One region of the Mesorhizobium sp. M0227 genome, then DNA from elsewhere that is predicted to be linked to it. Evidence: riboswitches for the same ligand, from Rfam matches in the RefSeq annotation. Region 1 holds a riboswitch; each other region holds the start of a gene.

The links. Region 1 has a riboswitch for cobalamin ahead of bluB (5,6-dimethylbenzimidazole synthase). Riboswitches for the same ligand answer to the same signal wherever they lie in the genome.
Region 2: it holds a riboswitch for cobalamin, as region 1 does, so the genes downstream of both, NKJ00_RS30765 (CbtB domain-containing protein) here and bluB (5,6-dimethylbenzimidazole synthase) in region 1, are expected to answer to the same signal.
Region 3: it holds a riboswitch for cobalamin, as region 1 does, so the genes downstream of both, NKJ00_RS12780 (aromatic ring-hydroxylating oxygenase subunit alpha) here and bluB (5,6-dimethylbenzimidazole synthase) in region 1, are expected to answer to the same signal.
Region 4: it holds a riboswitch for cobalamin, as region 1 does, so the genes downstream of both, metE (5-methyltetrahydropteroyltriglutamate--homocysteine S-methyltransferase) here and bluB (5,6-dimethylbenzimidazole synthase) in region 1, are expected to answer to the same signal.

What each region holds. Positions count from the first base shown of each region.
Region 1 covers NZ_JAMYSJ010000001.1:648,517-651,910, reverse strand. Annotated here, with positions in the region: gene NKJ00_RS02940 (exodeoxyribonuclease VII small subunit) at 1-251, opposite strand, end outside; gene NKJ00_RS02935 (histone deacetylase family protein) at 255-1,181, opposite strand; cobalamin riboswitch at 1,303-1,482, shown strand; partial or broken gene bluB (5,6-dimethylbenzimidazole synthase) at 1,498-2,211, shown strand; gene NKJ00_RS02925 (hypothetical protein) at 2,334-3,317, opposite strand.
Region 2 covers NZ_JAMYSJ010000043.1:32,078-35,471, forward strand. Annotated here, with positions in the region: gene NKJ00_RS30755 (heparan-alpha-glucosaminide N-acetyltransferase) at 1-538, opposite strand, end outside; gene NKJ00_RS30760 (MFS transporter) at 762-1,961, shown strand; cobalamin riboswitch at 2,018-2,221, shown strand; gene NKJ00_RS30765 (CbtB domain-containing protein) at 2,258-2,437, shown strand; gene NKJ00_RS30770 (CbtA family protein) at 2,453-3,247, shown strand.
Region 3 covers NZ_JAMYSJ010000007.1:243,508-246,901, forward strand. Annotated here, with positions in the region: gene NKJ00_RS12765 (DUF680 domain-containing protein) at 50-286, opposite strand; gene NKJ00_RS12770 (DUF680 domain-containing protein) at 356-556, opposite strand; gene NKJ00_RS12775 (DUF680 domain-containing protein) at 628-825, opposite strand; cobalamin riboswitch at 1,334-1,535, shown strand; gene NKJ00_RS12780 (aromatic ring-hydroxylating oxygenase subunit alpha) at 1,650-2,897, shown strand; gene NKJ00_RS12785 (FAD-binding oxidoreductase) at 2,923-3,394, shown strand, end outside.
Region 4 covers NZ_JAMYSJ010000044.1:25,571-28,964, reverse strand. Annotated here, with positions in the region: partial or broken gene NKJ00_RS30900 (alpha,alpha-trehalose-phosphate synthase (UDP-forming)) at 1-1,200, shown strand, start outside; cobalamin riboswitch at 1,769-1,970, shown strand; gene metE (5-methyltetrahydropteroyltriglutamate--homocysteine S-methyltransferase) at 2,090-3,394, shown strand, end outside.

The DNA.
Region 1 (3,394 bases):
CAATCCGCGTCGAGTGGCTCCGTTCCAACCGGCTTGCCGTCGCGCGACAGCCTGATCTTCTCGACCTTGTCCTCGGCGGCCTTCAGCAGCCGGTCGCAATGCGCCTTCAGCGCCTCACCACGCTCATAGATCTTGATCGACTGGTCGAGCGGCACGTCGCCACGCTCCAGATCATCGACGATCTTCTCCAGCGCATCGAGTGCCTGCTCGAAGCTCATCGCCTTGACGTCTTCGTTGGTCTCATCGGCCATCATTCATCCTTTCATCAGTCGCCCGACATGGGCGGCGACCGAAAATGCCAATCCCTGCAGATCGTAGCCGCCCTCGAGCAGGCTGACGAGCCGGTTGCCGCTGTGGCGTGCCGCGCGCTGCATCAGCTGGCCGGTCGCCCAGTCGAAATCATCCTCGGTCAGATTGATCTCGGCCAGCGGATCGCGGTGGTGCGCGTCGAACCCCGCCGAAATGATGATCAGGTCGGGCGCGAAATTGTCGAGCGCGGGCAGGACGCGCGACAGGAAGGCATCGCGAAACACTTCGCTGCCGGTCTGCGGCGCCAGCGGTGCGTTGACGATGTTGCCGGCGCCCGTTTCGGTCTTCGCTCCGGTGCCGGGATAAAGCGGCATCTGGTGTGTCGAGCAATAGAGCACCGACGGATCGTCCCAGAAAATATCCTGCGTGCCATTGCCGTGATGCACGTCCCAGTCGACGACGGCAACGCGCTCGACACCGTGTTTCTTCTGCGCATAACGCGCCGCGATCGCCGCCGTGTTGAACAGGCAAAAGCCCATCGCCGTGGTCTTTTCGGCATGATGGCCGGGCGGCCGGGCGGCGACGAAGACGTTGTCGGCGCGGCCCGAAAAGACATCATCGACGGCGGCGTTGGCGGCGCCGATCGCGGTGATCGCCGCTTGCCAGCTCTTCGGGCTGGCAGTGGTGTCGGCATCGATGCGGGCAATCCCCTCGTCGGGGATGGCGGCGCGCACGCGGGCGACGAAATCGGCGGGATGCGCGTAGAGGATGGTGGCCTCGTCGCCTTCCGGCGCCTGAATACGATCGAGCCCGGCAAAGGCTTCGTCGTCGAGCACGCGCTCGATGGCGCGTAAGCGGTCGGGCCGCTCGGGATGTCCGGGCGGCGTGAGATGCTCGAGGAAGATCGGATGGGTGTAGAGACGGGTGGTCATCGTCCTAATCTAGTGACCCGGATCGACAAAGGCCATGCACGGGCGGCCGATGACTGGGGAAAATCGCGACTGCGTCCATTCGCGTCGCCGCAGGCATTGGCCCCGCGGGCGCTTCGGCGTAAGGTCCCTGGTACTGCCTGGTGCCCGCCGCAAGCGGGAGAATCGGGAACACGGTTGAATTCCGTGGCGTGCCCAACGCTGTGAGGGGGACCGCGCCGGTAAATGCCACTGTCGATGACGGGAAGGCACCGGACGCGGGTTGATCCCGAGCCAGAAGACCGGCCTGGCAGGCATTGTCATCCGCGTGGTCAGGCGGATGGCATCAGAGCGACGTGCGTCTACTTGGACGCACAAAGTACGCTCTGTCAGTTTTGAATCTGCAATCGCAAGGGGACAAGCGATGCCGGAACACATGACCGCTGCCATTGACGATGGATTTGACCAGAATGCGCGCGATGCGGTCTACCGCGCCATGTTCACGCGGCGTGACGTGCGCAGCCATTTCCTGCCCACCGCGATCGATGACGACGTGCTGGCACGGCTGCTGCTTGCCGCCCATCACGCGCCATCGGTCGGCTTCATGCAGCCATGGAATTTCATTGTCATTCGCGATGTCAAACGACGGGCGGAGGTGCGCGACCTGTTCCTGGCCGCGCGAGAACAGGAACTGCCGGCGATCGAGGCGGAAAAACAGGCGCTGTACCGCAAGCTCAAGCTGGAAGGCATCTGCGAGAGCGCGCTCAACATCTGCATCACCTGCGACCGGCAGCGCTCGAAGGGTTCGCCGCTGGGACGCTGGCACAATCCGGAGATGGATCTCTACAGCACCGTCTGCGCGGTGCAGAATTTCTGGCTGGCCGCGCGTGCCGAGGGCGTTGGCGTCGGCTGGGTGAGCATCATCGAGGCTGAGGCGCTGAAGCGGCTGTTGGCCATTCCGGATCACGTAACGCCGGTCGCCTATCTCTGCGTCGGCCGTGTTTCCGAGTTCGCTCCCAAACCGGACCTTGAAACGCATGGCTGGGGACGGCGGCTGCCGCTGCCGGAGCTGATCATGAGCGAGACCTTTTCCGGGCAAGGCGAGACACAGCTCAAATCCACCGTGGCGCGCCTCAACACCGTTCCTGCCTCACCAGACACCATCCGCCCAGCCGATCAGGGTGTGGCGCCGGCCGTAGCCCAGCGCGAACCGCCGAAGGAGGCCAGCGCCTTGTCCTTGAGCTCCCTGAACTTCGACGATGCCTCGGCCAGCCGGGCGTCCCAGGCCGGATCGGGCACCTGGCCCGCGATGGTCTTGAAATAGACCTGCATCAGGCAGGCGATGGCGAAAGGCTCGATGAACGCCGCCTTGAATGCCCAGGCGAAGACGATGGCGAGCACAAAAGCCCAGCCGGCGAGCTGGCCAGGCATCAGGAACAGAATCGCACCGGCAGGTGCCAGCATCATCAGAAAGATGATGAACGACATGCCCCACATGATGACCGCCAGCCAGACGGCGTTCTTGACCATGACCTTGCCGTTCTGAGCATAGAGCACTACGCCTTGGCGCGCCGTCTCGAAGGGCGAGGCTGAATTGATGCGGATGTTGTAGCCGAGGATGATCTCGTCGACATAGGTCAGCGACAGGCGGATCACCGTGTTGATGAAGGAGACCAGGCCGCTCAGGCCTGGTATCGGCAGGAAGGCGGCGATACCGCCGAGCAGGCCGGTGATGGCACGGATGGCACCCTTGACGAGTCGGTCGACGACGAAAAGGATGTTGGCTTCGGCAAAACGCTGGGTGACGACATCCCTGGCGTAGGCGATCTGGTCCTGACCGCCGGGAATGTCGCGGCCGTCGATCAGATGAACCATGACGGCGATGTGGCCGGCCTTGACGACATAGAGGATGTATTCGCGGATCCAGTAGACGGCGATCGAGACGACGCCGAAACCGACCACGCCGCCCCACAGGGCAAACGACAGCGGCCCGTCGGGATCGGTGGAGATATGGCCAACGCCATAGCCGACGGAGGCGCCGGTGCCGGTTGCCATAATATAGGCCAGCGTGATGCCGAAATAGACGATCATGCGAAAGACGATGAACGGCCAGGTCCGCATCATGATGGACACCGACCGGCCGATCTCGAAATCCCACATGTGTCCCGAATCTCCGCCTCAGAGATGGTGGAAGAGGATGGACTCAACCCGGCGATTGTCAATTGCGGCCCTGACGC
Region 2 (3,394 bases), on a different contig from region 1:
AGTCGTTGGAGCGTGGATTGTTAGCCGACAGGCCTACCCACCACAGCCATGGGTGATCGAACGCCTCGAGGCGCAGATAGACAGGCGCCGCAATGACGAGCGCGGCGACGACAAGCGTCAGCAGTGCCGGCAGCCGCAGAAAGGCGAGGCCGAGCAGGCTGGCCAGCGCGATCTCGTGCAAAATGCCGAAGAAGATGAATCCATCCGGGGTGGCGATGCGGGTGACGACCGAAATCGCGATCGCGGCTCCGGCGACCATGGCAAACCGCTTCCAGAAGCCGTTCCAGCGGATCTGTCGGCCATGGGCGAGGTACAGGCTGACGCCAACCAGGAACAGGAAGGTCGAGGCTATGCAGCGCGCGTAGATCTTCCACCAGCCGAAGGCGGTCAGGCCGGGATCGGTGTAGCCGAAGAACTCCAGATCCCAGGTGAAATGGTAGCTTGCCATGGCGATCAGCGCGATGCCGCGCACGATGTCGATGACGACGATGCGCTTTGGTCGATCCTGAACGGGTGCGGTCGGCGTTTGGATGCTCATGGTCTCGCATTCTGATTCAGCCCCGTTGGAGGACTATCACGGTTGCCCCGGACAAAAGAAGACCGGCAATCCTGCCGATAACGCCGGATCGGCCGCGGCATTGGGCCAGTGCCGGGAAGCCTTTGGCCGGCTTCGCTTTTGCCGGATGCACGTCGGTTTCCTCTTATTGGCACTGGGGTCGCCACGGCAGATTTAACCCGGTGAATCTGCTTCGGGGAAAGCAATGTCCACCCATGTGCGCCATCCGATCTGGCTGCCGGCTCTCAAGGCCGCGGACGCGCGCACCTTCGCGTCGCTCTATGCGGTCGAATCCTTCGCCCGCGCCACGGTGTCGAGCGTCATCCCGATCCAGGCCTATGAAATCCTGCACAACGAGCAGATCGTGTCGATGCTCTACACAGTCGTGGCGATGCTCGGCCTGTCGGTGACATTGTTCATGCCGATGCTGATCCGCCGCTTTGCCCGCCGCTGGGTCTACACATCAGGCGCCTGCCTGCTGGCCGTCGGCTCGCTGTTCTTCGTCACCGACACGCTTGCCGGGCAACTGGCCGGCATGCTGTGCCGGGTGATGGGCGCCAGCGCGCTGTCGATCACGCTCAACCTCTACATCATGGACCACATCCGCAAGACCGACTTCATGCAGGCCGAATCGCTGCGCATGGCGTGGTCGATGCTGGCCTGGACCGGTGGGCCGACGCTCGGCATCTTCCTCTACACGCGCTTCGGCATCTATGCCGCGCACGGTGCGGTCGCGGTGTTCGCGTTTGCCCTGCTGGCGCTGTTCTGGACCTACCGCCTCGGCGACACCCAGTCCATCCGTCCGGGCAAGACGCGCCCTGTCAATCCGCTCGCCAATATCGGCCGCTTCGTCGCGCAGCCCAGGCTCAGGCTGGCCTGGCTGATTGCCTTCGGCCGCTCCTGTTTCTGGACAACGTTCTTCGTCTACGGGCCGCTGTTCATGGTGATCACCGGCGAGGGCAAGCTGGCCGGCGGCCTGCTGGTTTCGGCCGGCAACGCGCTTTTGTTCATGGCCATCTTCTGGGGCAAGGCAGGAAAGCGCTTTGGCGGCCGCAGGACCATGACATTCGCCTATTTCGCCATGTCGGCCACGCTGCTGGCGGCAGGCTTCGTCGGCGAAACCGTGCCGCTGCTCACCGGCGCCTTCCTGCTCTGCGGCGCCTTCTTCACCATTGCGCTCGACGCGCTCGGCTCGACCGCCTTCATGCGTTCGGTGCGCTCCTATGAAAGATCGCAGATGGCGGCGGTCTACCGCACCTATCTCGACTTTTCCGAGCTGACGCCGCCGCTGGTCTATTCGGTGGTGCTGGCCTTCTTCGGCCTTGGCGCGGTGTTCGTCACGCTCGGCCTGCTGGCGGCGGTCTGCGGCTTTGTGACGTGGCGCTATCTGCCGAAATCGCTTTGACCTTCATGGCGCATTCGCAATGGCCGCCGGCGGAATTTGGTTTGCCGGAGGCGAGGATTCTGCCTATAGTCGCCGGTGTCGCCGGTTCCATTTTGGAGCCAAGAGGGAATGCGGTGCGGGCGAATTCGCCCAATGCCGTGGCTGCCCCCGCAACTGTGTGCGGTAGTCCTCTCCATATGCCACTGAAGATTTTTCTTCGGGAAGGTGGGGAAGGATGCTGATCCGCGAGCCAGGAGACCTGCCGGCGACAGGAAACTGACTTCGATGCCCTCGGGTGGAGGGCGAAAGGACAAGACATGACTACCGCTTCCGTCTCCCTCGGCGCCTCCGTCTCCTCGCAGTCGCGCTTCATGCAGCTCGCGCTTGCCGCGCTGCTCGGCATTTTCGTGATGGGCTTTGTCGGCTTCTCGCATATCGATGCCGTCCATAATGCGGCTCACGACTATCGCCATTCGATGGCGTTTCCCTGCCACTGACGAGGGGCTGACATCATGAATCTGTTTCGCAACGTCGTGTTCATCGCGGCGATCGCAGGGCTCGTGGCCGGCGTCGTCCTCGCCTGCCTGCAGGCCTATGCCACCGTGCCGCTGATCCTGAAGGCGGAAGTTTACGAACAGGCGGGCGGCGGGCATCACCATGACCATGGCGCTCCGGCCGCAACGGATAGCAATGCCATGAGCACAACTGCTCCGGCGGGAGATGCGATGAGCTCTGCTGCCCCGGCTGCGGCGGAAGCCGCTCCGGCAGACGAAGGTTGGGCGCCGGCAGACGGTTTCGAGCGTTTCGCCTTCAGCGTGCTTGCCAATATCGTCACCGGCATCGGCTTCGCCTTGATCCTGGTCGCGGTCTCCGAATTCGCCGGCGGCATCGGTGGCTGGCGCCAGGGCGTGTTCTGGGGCCTTGCCGGCTTTGCCGTGTTCACGCTGGCACCGGGCCTCGGCCTGCCGCCGGAATTGCCTGCCATGCCGGCCGCCGATCTCACCCAGCGGCAGATCTGGTGGTGGGCAACGGTGGCGGCAACCGCTGCCGGTCTCGGCCTGATCGCGTTCCGCAAGTCGCTGCCGCTGGCGATCCTTGCCGTCTTTTTGATCGTCGCACCGCATGTTGTCGGTGCACCGCAGCCCGACAGTTACGAGACGGCGATTCCGGAAGGGCTGCATCACCAGTTCGTGGTGGCGGTGACCGTGACCAACCTCGTGTTCTGGCTGGTGCTCGGCGCGGTCGTCGGTGTGGTGCGTGGCCGCTTCACCGGCACCGCGACCAGCCTGCGCGACAGCTTTGCCTGATCGCAAGACACTGACCTTCCTCATCGGCGGTGGGGGGGGGGGGGGGGGGGCGGGCCGCCCCCCAAAATAAAGAGGCAAGAAGGCCGCGCCCGCCGCACGAAGTATGAATTTAAAAAAAAAAAAACAACCCCAACCCCCCAGCGGGGA
Region 3 (3,394 bases), on a different contig from region 1:
AGCGGCGGGCTAGGCCCGCCGCTCTTTTGTTGAAGATCAGCTTCGGCTGTTAACGGCCGAAGAGATTCCGGTCGCTGCCCTGAGGGGCGGACTTCTCCACGTCGCCCGACGAATTGAGCAGCTTCTCGACGAGGCCACCGCTGTTGCGGACCGAGCTCGTATGCGCGCTGTCAACCGAAGTAACCGCAGGCTGATTGGCGCCATTGGAGCCAAAGTTGTCGCTGCCGGCGAACGCGCTGCCGGTGATGGCCAGAACGGCGGCGGCAGCAATAAGGATCTTGTTCATTTTAATCTCCTGAATTCTGGATTTCGCCAGGACGGCAGACACAGCTGCCGTCGCTTGCGAAATTGGCTGTTAGCGACCGAAGAGGTTACGGTCGCTGCCCTGAGCGGGCGTCTGGGCAGCCGGTTCCGAGGTCTTGGTGGAAGCCGTGTACGACTGGTCCACTGCGGCGGCAGGCTGGTTAGAGCCGTTCGAACCGTAGTTGTCGCTGCCGGCGAAAGCGCTGCCGGAGATGGCCAGAACGGCGGCGGCGGCAATGAAGATCTTGTTCATCTTAAATACTCCTGAATGTCTGAATTTCGCCAGGGCGGCGGGCGAGCCCGCCGTCGACTGGGAATCGGCTGTTAGTTGTTGCCGAAGAGGTTGCGGTCAGCACCCTGGGCAGGCGCCTGAGCAGCCGGTTCCGACTTCTTGGTCGAAGCGGTGTACGAGCTGTCGACAGCAGTGGCTGCCGCGGCGTTCGAACCGTAGTGGTCGCTACCAGCGAAGGCGCTGCCGGAAATGGCCAGAAGGGCTGCGGCAGTGAGAATGATCTTTTTCATTTTTGTACTCCAGTATCGTCTTTTTCCGTCCGTCTAGCGGCGTGTCTTGGAAATGAAATCGCGTCGTTCGGACAGCTCCGATGTGGGAGGGCAACCCCGCCTTTTCCAATCACGAAGTTGTTCCGTGTGGACCATGAATCCACACCTTGAAATTGTGCCAAGGGAACTCTACGGGTATATTTTTCTTCTTTATATCAGCATGTTAGATGTAACCACTGGATGGATCACCGACTGTTTCAGAGGCCCTGCGTTCACACCGTCCTGCACGCACCGTCAACAGAAACGAACCGTTCGGTTCGATTTTAGATCGAGCTAATAGTCACTTTTCGAAACCGTTAACCTTTTTTGACCCCGCCAAGGGATCCGATTCGGGGATATCGCTGCCGGCAAAATGGCCATCCGGGAGGTGGATTTCAGCCCGCGACGGTCTGCGGGAACGTTCGCATGCCGTGTCGCGCCGCATGGATACGATGTCGTTTTCATGCCGACGGCGCGCCCCCGATCGTGGTTAGATCATACCATCTCAGGTGCCGCTTCGTGACGACGAGGCGGAGAATTGGGAAGCCGGTCAGAATCCGGCGCTGCCCCCGCAACGGTGGTGGAGTTCAAGTCGCAACGGGAGACCACTGGGCAACTGCCTGGGAAGGTGTCGCGATGGTCCGCAAGGACAACTCCAGAGCCCGGAAACCAGCCCGAGATTGTTAGACTCGACTGATCGCGGTGGGCGGTCAAGAGGTGGATAGCGCATGTCGGCACCTAGCCGGCCTGCGTTTCAATCCTTCCTCCATCACCACCAGTTCAGTCCTTAGAAACGAGGACAGGACATGGATACCCGCAACGAGATGCTGAGGCTCCTGAAGGGGCGCCGGCAAGGCTTTTCGCTGGAGCAGCCCTTCTACACCGATCCGGACTACTTCAAGCTCGACATGGAGCTGATCTGGTATCGCGACTGGCTGTTCATCGGCCATGATTGCGAACTGCCGAAGCCGGGCAGCTACATCACCGTGCAGATCGGCGACTATCCGGTGGTCCTTGTCCGCGACCAGCACGGCAAGATCAACGCCTTCCACAATTCCTGCCGCCATCGCGGCAGCCGTGTATGCAACACGGAGAAGGGCACGGCGGCAAAGCTCGTCTGCCCCTATCACCAGTGGACCTATGAGCTGGACGGCCGCCTGCTGTTTGCCCGCCAGATGGCCGACGGTTTCGACAAGAGTGATTTCAGCCTGAAGCCGGTCGCCTGCGAGAGCGTCGGCGGCTACATCTTCATCTGCCTGGCCAAGGAACCGGCGGATTTCGCGCCGATGCGGGCGATGATCGAACCCTATCTTTTGCCGCACCGGTTGCGTGAAGCAAAGATCGCCTTCGAGAGCACGATCGTCGAGAAGGGCAACTGGAAGCTGGTCTGGGAAAACAACCGCGAGTGCTATCACTGCGCCGCCAATCACCCGGAGCTGTGCAAGACCTTCCCCGAGGCTCCGACCGTGACCGGCGTCAACGGCGCCGACAGCGACCCTGAAATGGTCGCGCACTGGGCTAGATGCGAGGCATCAGGCCTGCCGAGCAAATTCCGCATCGATCCGGCAGGGCAGTACCGCGCCACCCGCGCGCCTCTGCTGCGCGATGCCGTCAGCTACACTATGACGGGAAAACGAGCGGTCCAGAAGAACCTGTCCGACAGCGTTTCAACCGACCGCATCGGCTCCTTGCTGCTCTATCACTATCCGACGACCTGGAACCATATCCTCGGCGACCACGCCGTCACCTTCCGCGTGCTGCCGATCAGTGCCACGGAAACCGCGGTGACGACGAAATGGCTCGTCCACAAGGATGCGGTCGAAGGGGTCGACTACGACCTCGCTGAGCTCACCCATGTCTGGACCGAGACCAACGACCAGGACCGCCGCATCGTCGAGGAAAACGCCTTCGGCATCCTGTCGCCGGCCTATGAACCAGGCCCCTATTCGGAGCTGCATGAGGGCGGCGTGATCCAGTTCGTCGAATGGTACGCGTCGTTCATCGGGCCGCGCCTCGCAGAAGGCGACCGGCCAGCCTTGCGCAGCGTCGCCTAGCCCAGGGGACAAGAGGATGAATGCGATGACGGACCTTGGCCTCTATCGCCATCTCGACCAGATGACGCCCTGGAACGACAGGCTGCAGGTGCTGGAAGTGATCGGCGTCAGTGACGAAGCGCCTGACGTGAAGACCTTCACCTTCCGCTCCGACAACCAGACCTGGTTCCGCTACAAGCCGGGCCAATTCGTGACTCTGGAACTGCCGACATCGGACGGGCCGCTGATGCGCACCTATACGCTGTCCTCCTCGCCATCGCGGCCGTTCTCGATCGCGGTGACGGTGAAGGCGCAGGCGGGCAGCACCGGTACGCGCTGGATGTTCGACCATCTGACGCCGGGCTCGCACGTCAAGGCCTATGGGCCGACCGGCGACTTCTCGCTGCACAGCCACCCGGCGGCCAAATATCTGTTCATTTCGGCCGGCTCCGGCGTGACGCCGATGATGTCGATGCTGCGCTGGTTGAACGACTGCGCGCCATGGACAGATGTCGGCT
Region 4 (3,394 bases), on a different contig from region 1:
CTCGGAAGAGGATTATAAAAGTTATCGCGACGTCAATGCCTTCATGGCGCGCGCGGTGTCCGAATTGGGAGATAACGCAGTCTACTGGGTTCATGACTACCATTTCCTGCCGCTCGGCGCTGATTTGCACAGACTCGGCATTGACCGGCCGATCGGCCATTTCCTGCATACGCCATGGCCCGAGTCTGACATGATGGAGCGCGTGCCCAATTCTGGCGAGCTAATGAAATGTATGCTCGAGTATGATCTGCTCGGTTTCCAGACCGACCGTGATGTGAGCAATTTCCTCGCCTGTGTCCAATCTCATTTGGGGCTGGAGAGCAAGAACGGGGTCGTTTTCTCGGACCATGGCCAGACGCAATGCCAAAATTTTCCTATAGGTATCGATCCGAAGCAATTCGAACAGTGTGCCGCAGATTCGCTTGAGGCGCAGAAAGCCTACATTTCGCAGTTGAAACTTGGCGGAGCAAAGCTAGTTATCGGCGTCGATCGGCTCGACTACACCAAGGGCATCGACAATCGGATTAAAGCTTTCGATCTGCTGGCAGTCGAGCCGCAACGTGTCTCGCTCTTGCAAATCGCAACTCCCTCACGTGGCGACATCCAAGCGTACAGCGAATATCGGCGCGACGTCGAAAGACTCGTCAATCAAGTCAACAACCGGCATGGCACGGACGAGTGGATGCCGATTATCTATGAGAACAGGTCGTTCACCCAAGCTGAGATATCGGGTCTTTACAGAGCCGCGCGTGTTTGCGTTGTGACGCCGTTGCGCGATGGCATGAATCTTGTGGCGAAAGAATACATTGCTGCACAAGATCCGAGCGACCCTGGCGTTCTGGTGTTATCGAAGTTTGCCGGCGCGGCCGAAGACTTCGGCGAGGACGCCTGGTAAATCCGAGGCTCTCCGACGAGATAGCTACCGCGATCTCAAGAGCGGCCAGCATGCCGCGCGAAGAACGCATCCAACGCTGGCGGAGGATGATGGACAAACTTGAAGCGTATACGATCCACCATTGGTCAGCGGACTTCGTTCGGCAACTGGACAGCAGCCGGGTTACGGTCCCTGCGGATCACTTCCACTATGTTGGCTTGGGCTGGATCAGCGAGGCCCAAATGCCTTCGTATCGGACCGAGCCAGAATTGCACACCGCGCTGACGCGTGCACTGGATAAAAACTGGGTCCTGCCGATCGTATGATGCAGAATATGAAGCACGCGAGCTTTTCCTGCATTTGCGCATCCCTCAATGCCGAGCGCTTGGAGAGAGAGATACTTATCCTGACCGCCTGAATGCGGCTTAAGCGGCTTATCGGGACCACAGTCGGGCTTTGCATCAGACCCTTGAGCCAGGCTCCGTCAGTGTGGTCTCTTGCCGCCGAGCGGAGTCATCACGATTGCCTAGTCACCCGTGATGACGACTGGCGTGCCAATTCCCCCCGGACCACGGTTTGGCGCTCACTCCGAGAAAACCGCTTCTACCACGCACGCACGGCTTGCGGCCGCATCGTTAAACATCGCCACCAATGCGATCTTCTGCATTCTAATGACGTTGTCACGCGCTTGAAGTCTTGTCCGAAATCCTTCATCGGCGACCTGCGAGGGATGTCGCAGCCCGACAGGGATCCATTAGTTGGACAATGGTGGCAGCGGAGCAGCGCCGCCAATGGGCGACTGAATATTTCACAATGTTAGACAAGCGTAAAAGCGAAATCACATAACGACATAAACATTTCGTTATGCGTCATTGACAAAAGAGCGGACTGCTGTGATTGTCTGCGTGTCGTGGTTCTCGCGTGCGGCGCTGCCGCAGCGGAGCTAAGAGGGAAGCCGGTGCAATGCCGGCGCTGCCCCCGCAACTGTTAGCGGCGAGCCAACCCCACTCATGTCACTGAGGCGAATACCCTCAGGAAGACGGGTAGAGGCTATGACCCCGCGAGCCAGGAGACCTGCCACGGCGAATTACGTCCACGGGCGGGGTGTCTCGGTGGCCGCTGCAAGCCGGCGTTCGTGCCGGCCTGCTAGCGCCTTCCTTGTCATCGACGCCCCAACCATCGGGGTATGACATGACTGACTCTCAGGAAATTCCTATAGCAACGCTCGGCGTGCCGCGCTTCGGTCGTCGGCGAGAACTGAAATTCGCGCTTGAAAGCTACTGGTCCGGAACATCGGCCGCTGGCGACCTTCTCACGACGTCGAAGGCGCTCCGTGCCGCTAGCTGGGAAGAGCAGCGCGATCGCGGCGTGTCGAAAATCCCGTCGAACGACTTCTCGCTTTACGACCATGTGCTCGACACCGCAGCCATGGTCGGGGCCGTTCCATCCCGTTACGGCTGGAATAGCGGCGAGGTCCCACTTGACATCTACTTCGCAATGGCGCGCGGCAACCAGGGTCAGACGGAGGATTGTGGACACGCTGGTCACCAGGAGGAGGCTCATGGACCTGGTGTAACCGCGATGGAAATGACCAAGTGGTTTGACACCAACTACCACTACATTGTGCCGGAACTCGATGATGATCAGACGTTCGCCCTCTCGTCATCGAAGCCGGTCGATTACTTCCTCGAGGCTAAAGCTCTCGGCATTCACACACGCCCAGTCATCCTTGGACCCATCACCTTCCTCAAGCTGGCGAAATCGCCTGCCGAGGGGTTCGGTCCCATCGCGCTCCTACCGCGGCTGCTGCCCGTTTACGAGCAAGTCCTGCAGAAGCTGAAGCTGTCGGGAGCCGACTGGGTGCAGATCGATGAGCCAGCGCTTGTCCTCGATCTGAACCCGAACGAACGAGCTGCGTTCGAATTCGCCTATGGCCAGCTGTCGAAAGCCGCGCCCGAGCTGAAGATCATGCTGGCTACGTATTTCGGGTCGCTGGGAGACAATCTCGAAACCGCGGTTTCTCTGCCCCTGGCCGGGCTGCATATTGATCTCGTGCGCGCTCCCGAGCAGCTGGAAACGGTGGGTCGGCTCGCTCCGAAGGATCTGGTGCTCTCGCTTGGCTTGATCGATGGCCGCAACGTCTGGCGTGCGAACCTGCCCGCCATTCTCGACCGCATCAAACCGATCGTCGCCGGCTGGCCCTTGGACCGCGTCGAGATCGCGCCTTCTTGCTCGATGCTGCATGTGCCGATTGATCTGCGCATGGAGACGGAACTCGACGCCGACATCAGGTCGTGGCTCGCCTTCGCGGCCCAGAAGACCGACGAGCTGGTCTTGCTGGCCCGGGCCCTGTCCCAAGGCAGGGATGCGGTGGCAGGCGCGTTGAAAGCGTCTGCCGAGGCTGCCGCCACGCGCGTGACATCCACGAGGATCCATGACCCGCTTGTTCAGGGGCGGATCGCTAGCATTGAGGACAGCGCGAAGCGACGAGAGAGCGCTTTTGGCGAGCGCTCCAGAGTC